3 regions of the Paenibacillus sp. ov031 genome follow, and region 3 is predicted to be linked to each of the others. Evidence: predicted binding sites of a transcription regulator. Region 3 holds the regulator's gene; each other region holds the start of a gene.

Region 1 (4,220 bases), on a different contig from region 3:
AGGCGCAATGACTGGCTCTTGCAAATGAACATACTGATGCCAGTAGGACGTATATAGATCCGTCGTTTCAAATGAAGACGTCGCAGGCAGCACAATATCTGCGTATTTCGCCGTATCCGTCATGAATAGGTCATGGACTACCGTAAACAGATCTTCTCGTGCAAAACCTCGCTCCACCCGCTCGGTATCTGGTGCCACCACCAGTGGATTGCTGCAGTAGACCATCAACGCCCGGATCGGCTGCTCCGCTTCCAGTAGCGCTTCGCCAATCCGGTTCATGTTCACCACGCGCGGCTCCGGGTTCTGCCGCAGCTCAGGACGCTCGAGCGCATCGCTATTGGTGCTCGCGTAGCTGTTGGTACGAATAGCGCCCCCGCCGCGCTTCAGCCACTGCCCTGTAATGGCAGGCAGACAGGCTACGCTGCGGACGTTCATGCCACCGTTGTCGTGATGCTGGAGGCCATTGCCGATATGAATATGAGCTGCCTGTGCATTGCCATAGAGCTCAGCCAGCTTCACGATGTCCGCTTCCGGCACACCTGTAATACGTGCGACACGCTCAGGGGTGTAGCTGCGGACATGATCACGCAGTGCCTCATGGCCAACGGTATACTTTTGCATAAAAGCCTCATCCGTCAACCCCTGCTCGAACAGTACATGCATTAATCCGAGTGCCAGTGCACTGTCTGTACCGGGGTAGAGTGGAATGAACCAGTCTCCCCATTGGGCGGTCCGATTGCGATGGACATCAATAACGACGATTTGGGCGCCCTTTTTGCGGGCTTTCTCGGCCAGAACAACCTGATGCATATTGGTGCTGACGATGTTTCCTCCCCACACCAGAATGACATCCGCATGCTCTGTATCCTCGGGCAATGTTCCACGGTTCGCACCCATCGTATATTTCCAGCCGGTATTTCCCGCTGCATTACAGATGGTCTGTTCCAGCTTGCTCGCACCTAGCGCATTGAAAAATCGACGATCCATGCCATCCACACCAAGAATGCCCATGTTTCCATAGAAGCTGTAGGGCAGGATGCTCTCCGGTCCGTAGGTAGCTGCCAGCGAACTGAATCTCGCCGTAATCTCGCCGATGGCTTCGTCCCAACTGATTCGCTCGAACTGGCCTTCGCCCTTGGCTCCGATGCGTCGCATCGGATATTGCAGCCGCTCGGGGTGATACACCCGCTCCGTCATATTTCGGACTTTGTTACAGATGGCGCCTTTTGTAATCGGATGGTCCGGATTGCCCGCAACCTTCACGATCTTACCGTTCTCCTTATGAAGCAGCAGGCCGCAAGTATCCGGACAATCGAGCGGGCAAACTGCCGGGAATACGCCATTCTCCTGATCGATCATATACAAGTCCCTCCCCCTTCAAAGCTATCCTCATATCATATCTTCTTCCTGGTAATCGCGTAAAGAGAACAGTCTTTTTTTAACGCCACAACCGCTCCAAATTTTTTACAAAAAAATCTTTTTTCCCTTTGATTCAATCTCGAAATTCAGGGGTAAATTAAAAATAAGGCATTAGGCTAGTGTTTCCCCACTTCCTCCTCATGCCATATCATGGACCACTCCCGAAATTCGCCATGAACAGGTTTCGTTCCCCCGAACCTTGTCATGGCGAATTTATTTTGCGTGGATATTTTTTTGCAAAAAAAAAACGATTCTTTTCCCGCCCATCACAGCAGACAGCCATGACTTGAACGAGATCAGAATCGCCTCCTGTTTACTTTGCATTCGTCTTTCCACTCGTTCTCGCACTCGCATCACGGTTACACCGCTAACTCGGTTACTGTGCAAAATGCCGCTACGCCTGCTTGCTCCACATCGGTCTGGCTTCCGTTTCCACAGGCTGGGCCGCCGCCATGGCCACCTCAGGCTTCACTTCCGGCTCATGCTTGCGCAGGTACACCATCCAGTAGGCAGCCGCGACAAACAGCGCCCCTCCCGTCAGGTTGCCAAGCCATACCGGAATGAAATTCATGACGTATTGTCCCCACGAATAATGCCCTTCAAAGATCGCAGCAGGAATCAGGAACATGTTGGCGACAACGTGCTGGAATCCAATAGCTACAAAGGCCATCGTTGGGAACCATATGCCCAATACTTTTCCACTCATCGTATCCGATGCATAAGACAACCAAACCGCGAGAGCGACCAGCCAGTTACACCCGATCCCGGATATAAAAGCCTGAAGGAAGCTGTCGTCCAGCTTGTGTCCAGCCATATCCACCACTTTGGTCAAATAAGCCCCCTCTGCCGTCAGACCAAGCACATGCCCAAACGCATAGGCCACAAAGATCGCCCCAAGGAAATTACCTATCGTTACTAAGGTGAGATTCTTCAACATGTTGCCTGCGGACAGTTTACGTGCAATCGTCGCGAGTGGAACAGCCATCATATTGCCTGTTAGCAGTTCCCCACCGCCAATCAGCACCAATATCAAACCTACCGGGAACACTGCTGCGCCAATCAGATTAACCAAGCTGCCCCACTCGGCCGGAGCAGAGGCAATGACCCGAATATCCAGCAGAAATCCAAGCGCAATAAAAGCGCCTGCCAGAAAACTGAGTATCAATACGGAGGACACCGGATTTTGGGCTTTCTTCATCCCCGTATGCGCCGTATATTGTGCAACCTCAAGAGGTGTTTTTGCTGCCATAACGATCCTCTCCTTCACAGTTCATGAACATCATAATTCAACCTGTTTTGTTGATATGTTCATTGTATCGCGAAGGTTTCAAGAGGTTTGTTACTTTTATCACAAAGTCTGAAAACTACATTTTAATATTTCCGTTGTGTCTTGCTTGATATGCAGAAAAAACAAAAAGAACTACCGCAGAATGACTGCGGCAGTTCTCAGATATTTATGGTTATACCATCGCTGGTGTTTTTACTTCTACTGGTGGCAACGCCTGAAGACCCGCCGAGTTCAGGAAGTTCCATGGTTTGTTGTAATGTGGCTGGAAGAAGAAGTCGATGAAGGCCAGCTCATCTACCGTCATGTTGTTCTGGATGCAGACAGAGATCGTATTGATCGACTGTGTCAGATCAGCTTGTGACATGACCTGCGCACCAACAATGCGGCGTGTAGCCTGTTCATAGATTACTTTGAGCAGCAGCTTCTCTGCCGTTGGCATGAACTCTGGACGGTAAGCATCTTCAAGCGTTACAGCTTCAACGACCAGACCCTCATCCGCAGCAGATGCTTCCGTCAAGCCTGTACCTGCAATATTTTGCTCATAAATTTTAATACCTGATGTGCCTTGTGTACCCATATAACGTGTCGTAGGACGAACAAGATTCCTTGCTACGAGTGTACCCATCCGCACTGCGTTGGTTGCCAGTGGAATGTACGCTGCCTTGCCAGTTGGGTTGTAATGAATTGCACAGCTGTCTCCAGCAGCGAAGACGTCTTTTTGGCTGGTTTGCATATATTTATCCACGATGATTGCACCGTTCGGCAGCATATCCACTTGGCCTTTGAGCAGCTCGGTATTTGGACGGAAACCAATGCACAGAATAACGAGGTCTGTATCGAACTCTCCTTTGGATGTAATGACCTTGTTCACTTTGCCATTCTCTCCGGTAAACTTCTGAACAGTTTGGCCCAGCGCCAGCTTGATGCCGTGTCCAGTCAACGTTTCTTCAATAGCATCCGTGAACTCGGGGTCGAGATATTTGTTCAAGATCCGGTCCACACTATCGATCAGTGTAACTTCCTTGCCGTTCATTTGGAAAGCCTCCACCAGCTCAATGCCGATATATCCGGCTCCTACCACAGTAATACGTTTGGCATGCTTGGCTTTCTCAATAATCGTGTTGGAATGGTTGTAGTTTTTGCAAAGTAAAATGTTGTCCATCTCGATGCCTTCCAGCTTCGGTACGACAGGCCATGAACCCGTGGTCACGATCAGCTTGTCGAAGGTATCTTCGAATTCTTCCCCTGTTTTCAAGTTTTTAGCCTGAAGTTTGTGACCCGCAGCATCTACTGACGTCACTTCATGAAGCATTTTGGTAACGACACCGAGCTCGGCCAGTTGGTTTGGCGAAGAATAGAACAATCCGTCTGGATCTTTCACCACGCCACCTACATAAAGCGCAATGCCACATGATAAGAAGGAGATGTTGTCATTGCGCTCATACACTGTAATGGTAGCATCCGGGTACAATTTGGCGGTGTTAACGATGGCTGCGGTTCCTGCATGTGTACA
Region 2 (4,220 bases), on a different contig from region 3:
CCAGCTCCGCCAGAGCATAGTACGGTTGCCTCTGCCTTCACAAATACTTGTGAGCCGTCAGCCTTCTGAACCAGCGCACCTACACATTCTCCCTGCTCTGTAATCAGGTCAATGACAAAATGCTCATCCCACACTTCAATCCCCGGATGTTCATTCGCCTGTGCAGCCAGTGCACGCACAATCTCATATCCCGTTGCATCCCCATTGGCATGCAAAATACGGCGGTGGCTGTGCGCACCTTCCTGCGTCAACGCCAACTCGCCGTTCTCCAGATCAAACAAAGTACCCAGTCGAATCAGTTCTTTCACTCCGTCCGGGCCCTCGTTCACCAATGCTTCGACTGCTTCGGAGCGGCATAATCCCGCTCCTGCAACAAGTGTATCCTGCAAATGGTAGGCAGGTGAATCATCCTCAGCAATAACCGCAGCGATTCCTCCCTGCGCATACCGGGTGTTACTTTCCAGTAACGACTTCTTCGTGATCATCAACACACTGCGTTGTTCACTCGCCTTGATCGCAGTAAACAAACCAGCAATGCCCGAACCAATAACCAGCACATCCGTCTCCACCATCGGCAGCGCGGACAGATCAAAATCCACTAAATATTGCGGTATCATGTTATTTCACCTGTCTTGGAGCAAGAGTAGCGCATGCTACTTCACCAGTAACATGCGCTCTAGTGATTCTCTGGCTTTGTCGGCAACGGCTGGAGGCACGTAAATTTGCGGCTTCATCGTTTCCAGACATTTAACCAGCTTTTTCAAGTTATTGACCTTCATGTTCGGGCATACGAGGAACTTGGTAGCAAAGTGGAATTGTTTATCCGGGCTATCGAGACGCAGTTGGTATCCTGTACCATCCTCGGTACCTACGATAAATTCTTTAGCGGACGAATTCTTACAATATTCCAAAATGGCGGTTGTGCTACCTACGAAGTCACCCATCTCTACAACCTCAGGACGACATTCCGGGTGAACAACGAACTCGGCATTTGGATGCTTCGCTCTCATCTCAACCACGTCTTTGACCGTCAGCATATCATGGGTATTGCAGTAACCTTCCCAGATAATCATTTTCTTGTCTGTATGTTGTTGCACATAATGTCCCAGATTTTTATCCGGTACCCAGATGATTTCATCGGAATCAACAGATTGAATGACTCTGACAGCATTGGCCGATGTACAACAGATGTCGGTCTCTGCCTTGATCTCAGCTGAGGAATTGATGTACGTTACAACTTTGGCATTCGGGTGCTGTGCTTTCAATTTACGTAAGCCTTCAACGTTCACCATGTCTGCCATTGGGCAGCCTGCACGCTCGTCGGGGATGATAACCGTTTTGTTAGGAGCAAGAATTTTAGCGCTTTCACCCATAAAATGAACCCCGCAGAAAACGATAACATCCGCATCGGTTTGTGCCGCCTTCTGGGCCAGCAAAAACGAATCTCCCCGGAAATCAGCGACCTCCTGTACCTCGTCACGTTGATAATAATGGGCAAGAATAATGGCATTACGTTCCTTCTTCAATTCCATCAGCCGCTCGCGCAGCTCCCGGTTCATCTCAGCCTTGCGCTCTAAAGCCAGAGCTTCCACCTGTGATCCTCTCCTTATCGGGACAGCCTTATACGCTGTTTCATATGGCAAATCCAAGTCGTTATTTTCGCTTGAGAAACGAATCACAAGCGGTTTAACACCTAATGTACACAACGTTCACGACTCTGTCAATAAATGAAAACGCCCCAGAACAAGGGCATAACCGCCCATTTCCTACGTGGTTCGCCCTATAGCTCCCCGTTATCATTATCTATACAATTTGAAGGAATATATAAAAAAAGAGAGCCCAAAGGCTCTCTTTGTTCATCTGCCACTATAAACAGATGGTTGTTATAAATTAAGACGTTGGCTTCGTTCCACCATCATCCGGGTCATTGCTGTTTCCTTTGTCCAGATTCGGAGCTTCGTTAGGAATATCTCCGGCTGGTGGCTCAGGCGTTTCATCTTTGCCTTGGATACGGACGCGTACATCACCGATGTTGTCGATGATCGCCTCTCCGCTTTCGCTAGGCGTGCCTTCTCCATCATTGCTGTTCTCACTTTTTGGAGTCAGGGAACCTGTCTCGATCAATTCCTTGATCTGATCCATTTCCAATGTCTCCACTTCGAGCAATGTTTGTGCGATCAGATGCATCTCTTTCGAATGTTTTACGAGCAAGTCCTTACATTTCTCGTAACAATCGTTAATGAAGCGTTGCATTTCCTGATCAATCTCATATGCGATGGAATCCGAGTAATTCTGTTCATGACCAATATCACGGCCCAGGAATACCTGTCCCTGTGAACTTCCGAATTGCATAGGACCCAATTTCTCACTCATACCGTACTCCATAACCATACTTCGAACAATACCTGTCGCTTGCTGGAAGTCACTGTATGCGCCAGTACCAATTTCACCAATGAACAATTCTTCTGCAACACGGCCCCCAAGGAGTCCCGTTATTTTGTCCAACAGCTCCTGCTTGGTTACAAGCATACGATCTTCTTTTGGCAACATGATTACATATCCACCCGCGCGTCCACGCGGAATAATGGTAACTTTATGTACCATATCGGCATGTTCCAGGAAGTAACCTACAATGGTGTGACCTGCTTCGTGGTAAGCAATGATACGTTTCTCACGATCACTGATGACACGGCTTTTCTTCTCCGTACCTACGATAACACGGTCAATCGCCTCGTCTACCTCACGCATGGAAATATCTCTGCGATTACGACGTGCCGCAAGCAATGCCGCTTCATTCAAGAGATTTTCCAAATCTGCACCGGAGAATCCGGTAGTACGCTTCGCAATAATGTCCAGCTTCACATCTTTGGTGAGTGGTTTGTTGCGTGAGTGTACTTTCAGAACCGCTTCACGACCTCTCACGTCAGGGCGATCAACCGTGATTTGACGGTCAAAACGTCCTGGACGCAGTAAGGCAGGGTCCAGAATATCGGCACGGTTCGTTGCAGCAACGATGATAATACCTTCATTGGCTCCGAATCCGTCCATTTCAACAAGCAACTGGTTGAGTGTTTGTTCACGTTCGTCGTGACCACCACCAAGACCAGCACCACGCTGACGTCCTACAGCATCGATCTCATCGATAAAGATGATACATGGGGCGTTTTTCTTCGCATTTTCAAACAAGTCACGTACACGAGATGCACCGACACCGACAAACATTTCAACGAAGTCAGAACCGGAAATACTGAAGAATGGTACACCCGCTTCACCGGCAACAGCACGAGCGAGCAAGGTTTTACCTGTACCCGGAGGACCTACAAGCAATACGCCTTTAGGAATCCGCGCACCTACTGCTGCGAATTTACGAGGGTCCTTGAGGAAGTCCACGACTTCAACCAGTTCCTGTTTCTCTTCGTCAGCACCCGCAACATCTTCAAACGTAACCCGTTTTTTCTCTTCGTTATAGAGACGAGCACGGCTTTTACCAAAGTTCATTACTTTACCGCCGCCGCCTTGGGCCTGATTAAACAGGAAGAAGAACAGCAGGAACATAATGATCAAAGGAATAAAGGAAGTCAGCAACGTCAACCAGATGCTGTCACCTTTCATAGGTTCCTGATGATATTGGAACTTGTTCGTTTCGCTTGCAGTTACAAGCTCACTAATTGCCTCATCCGTAGGAGGAATATACGTTAAGAAATTTTCTGATTTGGCTCCGTCAGGAATCTTCCTGTATTGACCGGTCACGATGTACGTCTGACCATTGAATTGAACAGTCAATTCGGAGACATTGTTAGCTTTAACCTCAGCCCGAAGCTGATCATATCCAGGTTTTTCTATAACATCGTTCCCATCTGTGATAAATCTAACTAAACCCACCACAACTAAAAAAAGAATCAAATAAAAACCAGAATTCCGGATGAACCGATTCATCCCCTACCTCCTCTCGAGACACTTTAATTATTTTAACATAGCCCGACATGGCTTCTCAACAGAAGCCACTAACAGATATGGGCTTGGAACTAGCTTAAGCATTAGTTGCTGTAAACTTCCGGTTTCAGAATCCCGATGTAAGGGAGGTTCCGGTACTTCTCGGCATAATCCAAACCATAGCCAACGATGAATGCGTCCGGAATGTCAAAGCCGGTGTAATGAGCTTCAAGTTCGACTTTGCGACCTGAAGGCTTGTCAAATAGCGTAACCACACGGACGGATTC
Region 3 (4,220 bases):
CTGGGTAACATAGACATAATAACGCTGAAGTCCAAACAGAATCAGAACCAGGAGCAGCAGCGAAATCCATATCCACTTCTTTTTTTTCTTCAAAAGCCGAACTTCCTTTCCCTATGACGATGCTGTCCTTGTAATTAACGGGCAAGCAAACTGTCAAATGCCAGCTGAGACTCACGCAGAATGCGCTCTTCATCCATCGTAAGACATTCGCCATGTTTAACCACTTGTTTACCATCCACCCACACATGCTCCACATCTTTGGCCGAAGCCGAGTAGACCGTATGGGAAATCAGATCCGTATGCGGATAGAAATGGGCCTGTTCGATGTTCAACGCGATGAAGTCAGCCTTCATGCCAACTTGCAGAGCGCCTGTATTGTTCAGGAATATGGATTTAGCACCATACGAAGTTCCAAGCAGAAGCGCTTCCCCTGCCGGCACTGCAGTAGGGTCACCGGACACACCTTTGTGAATCAACGCAGCCAATCTCATCTCTTCAAACATATCCAGGTTATTGTTACTGGCTGGTCCGTCTGTTCCCAGAGACACAGTCACGCCTGCTTTCAACAGATCAGGCACACGTGCAACACCCGAAGCCAATTTCAGGTTACTACCTGGATTGTGGGAAACTGCTACATCATTCTTTGCGAGAATCTCGATCTCTTCATCATTCAGATGTACCGCATGTGCAACCAGAGATGGACGGGAGAAAAATCCTAGCTTCTCCAGATGTGCGACCGGACGCAGTCCGTAATCAGCCACGTTTTGCTCCACTTCTCGAAGCGTTTCAGACATATGCGTATGCAAAGGCAGATTCAGGTCATGAGCAACCTGTACCAGCTTCTCTATGTAATCCGGAGGGCAAGTGTAAGGGGAGTGTGGAGAGATTACGGTTGTAATTCTTCCGTCTGCTTGTCCATTCCATTGACGGGCAAATGCTGCGGACTCTTCGAGCTTGCGCAGTTGTTCTTCTTCTGAGCAAAGTCCGATTACCCCACGTGCCAGAGCAGCCCGAACGCCGGATTGTTCCACCACTTTCGCAACCTGATCCATATGATCATACATATCTAGGAACGCTGTTGTTCCGCCTTTTAACATTTCAAGCACGGATAGCGATGTGCCCCAATACACGTCTTCAGACGTCATTTTAGCTTCCATTGGCCACATTTTCTCCTGTAACCATACTTGTAACGCCAGATCGTCTCCGTGGCCTCTTAGAAGCGACATGGCCGCGTGACCATGCGTATTGATCAGACCCGGCAAGAAGAACAGTCCTTTTCCGTCCACCTTTGTCAGGCTTTCGTCTCCTTGCGGCAATGTCTCACCAATATGCACAATCTTGTCATTCTCAACAACCATAAAACCTTGAACCACGTTCCAATTCGTACCTTCACTCACGGCAAATTTGCCGTTGTGAATTACCCATCTATTTGTCGTCATCTTCCTCGTCGTCCTTTCCATTCTCCAAGTAATAAGCCAGGCTAAGTAGATCCGTCGTAAAATCAGCATGATGAATGCGAATATGCGGCGGGGTCTTCAGGATCGTTGGCGCAAAGTTCAGAATCGCTTCAATTCCTGACTCAATCAGCTGATCTGCAACATTTTGAGCTTCCGTATCCGGAACCGTGATAATACCTATACGAATGTTATCTTTTTTGACCGAATCCGTTAATTCATTCATCGGTTGTACCGTCAAACTGTTGATTTGACTCCCAATTTTCGGACCGTAGGCATCAAATACAGCGACGATCTTCATGTTGTCTTTGAGATAGGCATTGTAATTGGACAAGGCATGTCCCAAATTACCTGCTCCGACAAGAGCTACATTGATCTGCTGGTCTATTTTTAAAATATGGCGGATTTTCTCAATGAGATATGAAACGTCATATCCAATCCCTTTACGACCAAAGTCACCAAAGTAAGCCAAGTCTTTACGAATCTGGGCCGGATTCAAATCCAACCTCAGTCCAAGTTCTTGTGAAGAGACCGTATTGACTTCGCGCTGATGCAGTTCATTCAAATAACGCAAGTAAACAGGTAATCTACGCACCACGGCTTCCGAAATTTTATCTGATTTCATTCATTGCTCCCCCTTACCAAGGCCACGATAGATAGATGAAAAGATGAGCACCCTGTCTAAAACGATGCAAAATGATTACTGAATTAAACAGGATGCTCCTTGTTATATAATGGATAATTGCTTTAATCGCTTTACTCGCATATCCATGAAACGAATACATGATATTACTCAATTTTACCGCCAATCACTGGCGTCTTGCAATAATGGAAGCTACAGAGCGTATCTGTTATTGTTGCTCTTCGGTTGGTCTCTCGAGCCATTCCGAAATGCGTGGAACCATCTGCTCTGTAAGCATGTGCTCCATTTTGGGACCAGGTAATGAATATAAAAAGTACTTGCCATAATACGCTTCAATAACGCGTGTATCGTATACAATCACAATGCCTCTGTCTTTGCCTGTACGAACCAGTCTGCCAAATCCCTGTTTGAAACGGATGACGGCTTGTGGCACGGATAGCTTCATAAACGGGTTTTTCTTTTGCTGCTGCAAAAGCTCGCTCTTCGCTTCCACTAATGGATGATTCGGTGGCTGGAACGGCAGTCTGACAATTGCAAGACAGGTCAGAGCCTCTCCTGGAATGTCCACGCCTTCCCAGAAGCTGCTTGTGCCAAGTAGCACCGTTGCTTTAGTATCTTGGAACCGACGTGTAAGCTTGGAACGGCTGCCGCTGTCCACCCCTTGCCCAAGCAAAGAGATATCGTTGCCTGACAAGGCCTCCTTAAGCGGGTCATAGACCTGTCGCAGCATGCGGTAGGAGGTGAACAACACCATCATGCGTCCACGAGTCGCAATAGCCGTTTCCGCAAGCGAGTGCACGAGCATATCCACAAAGTGGGCATCGCCTACACTGCCCTTCACGCTTGGGAAATCACGCGGAATGACGAGCAGCGCCTGTTCTCGATAATTGAACGGTGACGGCAGCATCGACGTTAACAGACGGTTATTGTCGGCAGCTTCCTGCAAACCCAGCTGTTCGATCATGAATTGAAATGACTTGTCAACGGAAAGCGTAGCCGATGTAAGCACAACGCTTTTCTTTTTATCAAAGAACATATCCTTCAATTGAGCACTGACATCGACAGGAACAGCATAGAGTTGCAGTGATTTACTGCGGAACTGGCCGCTGGCCTCCATCCAGTACACGGTATTGGCATCATCCATCCGCATGAAGAAACGCAGATTATCCTTAATCGTTGCCAAATCCTTGAGCAGACCTGAGATATCCGTAATCAGACTATCGGACTGATAATCGTCCTGATCTTCTTTCACTTCAAGCAGCAGCTTGTCGCCTTTACGAATCAAATCGCCTAGGGTGACATAAATTTGGTTTTCAGCGTCCTGCAATTCCTGCCATTTGGCTGGTTTTTGCGAATGCTTCAGTCTAAGTGAGAATTGTCCTGTCTCGCCTGGAGAAGCATCGCTGCGTTCAGGCAGCAGTCCGAACAATGCATCGCTTAGTCGATCCCACATCTCTTTAACTTCGACAGCAAGCGGGAACATCTGATCAATCATGGAGCCCCACTGTACCGAATTTTCATGACCCGACAATTGAGAACGCAGCATAGGCAGTTGGCCATTTCGGCTATCTTTAAATAGTCGGGTCAGTGTATGAACCAACGTGAAATATTTCATATGAAGACCAAGGTGCTTACCTGCTACGTCCTCCAGATGATGTGCTTCATCAATGACGAGACTTTCGTAGGCTGGCAGCAGCTGATGTGCTGCTTTGACATCCGTAAACAATTTCGAATGATTCGTAATGACGATATCGGAAAGCCCGGCTTCATGTTTGGCCCGGTGATAGAAACATTTGCGGAACCAAGGACAGGAACGTCCAAGACAGGACTCAGACTCACTTTGTACCGTCTCCCAGAAGTCTCCTCCGCGCCCGCTTAGATTAAGCTCCTCGTCGTCTCCAGTCTCCGTCTGAGTAAGCCAGACAATCATCTGAGCCGCTGTAAAATAATCCTCTTTCGGTGTAGCAAATTCACGTTTATTGATTTTATGCTCAAACTTACGCAGACACAGATAGTGCCCACGTCCTTTGAACACCGCTGCCTTGAACGGGAACGGAACCACTTGGGTCAACATAGGAATATCCCGCTCTCTCAATTGCTCCTGCAGGTTGATGGTATGTGTG

What was found. Region 3 encodes Rex, which represses fermentation and respiration genes when NADH is low (regulators of the CRP and FNR family bind a similar motif). Its sites were predicted from a motif close to TTGTGAAATATTTCACAA; they were not measured.
Region 1: BUA17_RS11310 (formate/nitrite transporter family protein) is a predicted target of Rex. The motif match lies at 2,756-2,773, and genes of this name have one in related genera.
Region 2: nadA (quinolinate synthase NadA) is a predicted target of Rex. The motif match lies at 1,664-1,681, and genes of this name have one in related genera.

Annotation. Positions count from the first base shown of each region.
Region 1 covers NZ_FRDO01000002.1:236,123-240,342, forward strand. Annotated here, with positions in the region: gene BUA17_RS11305 (molybdopterin-containing oxidoreductase family protein) at 1-1,359, opposite strand, end outside; gene BUA17_RS11310 (formate/nitrite transporter family protein) at 1,814-2,668, opposite strand; gene BUA17_RS11315 (FAD-dependent oxidoreductase) at 2,880-4,220, opposite strand, start outside.
Region 2 covers NZ_FRDO01000012.1:46,583-50,802, reverse strand. Annotated here, with positions in the region: gene nadB (L-aspartate oxidase) at 1-617, opposite strand, end outside; gene nadA (quinolinate synthase NadA) at 654-1,592, opposite strand; gene ftsH (ATP-dependent zinc metalloprotease FtsH) at 1,891-3,936, opposite strand; gene hpt (hypoxanthine phosphoribosyltransferase) at 4,038-4,220, opposite strand, start outside.
Region 3 covers NZ_FRDO01000001.1:2,370,804-2,375,023, forward strand. Annotated here, with positions in the region: gene BUA17_RS10120 (cell wall elongation regulator TseB-like domain-containing protein) at 1-93, opposite strand, end outside; gene BUA17_RS10125 (amidohydrolase) at 135-1,439, opposite strand; gene BUA17_RS10130 (redox-sensing transcriptional repressor Rex) at 1,426-2,079, opposite strand; gene dinG (ATP-dependent DNA helicase DinG) at 2,306-4,220, opposite strand, start outside.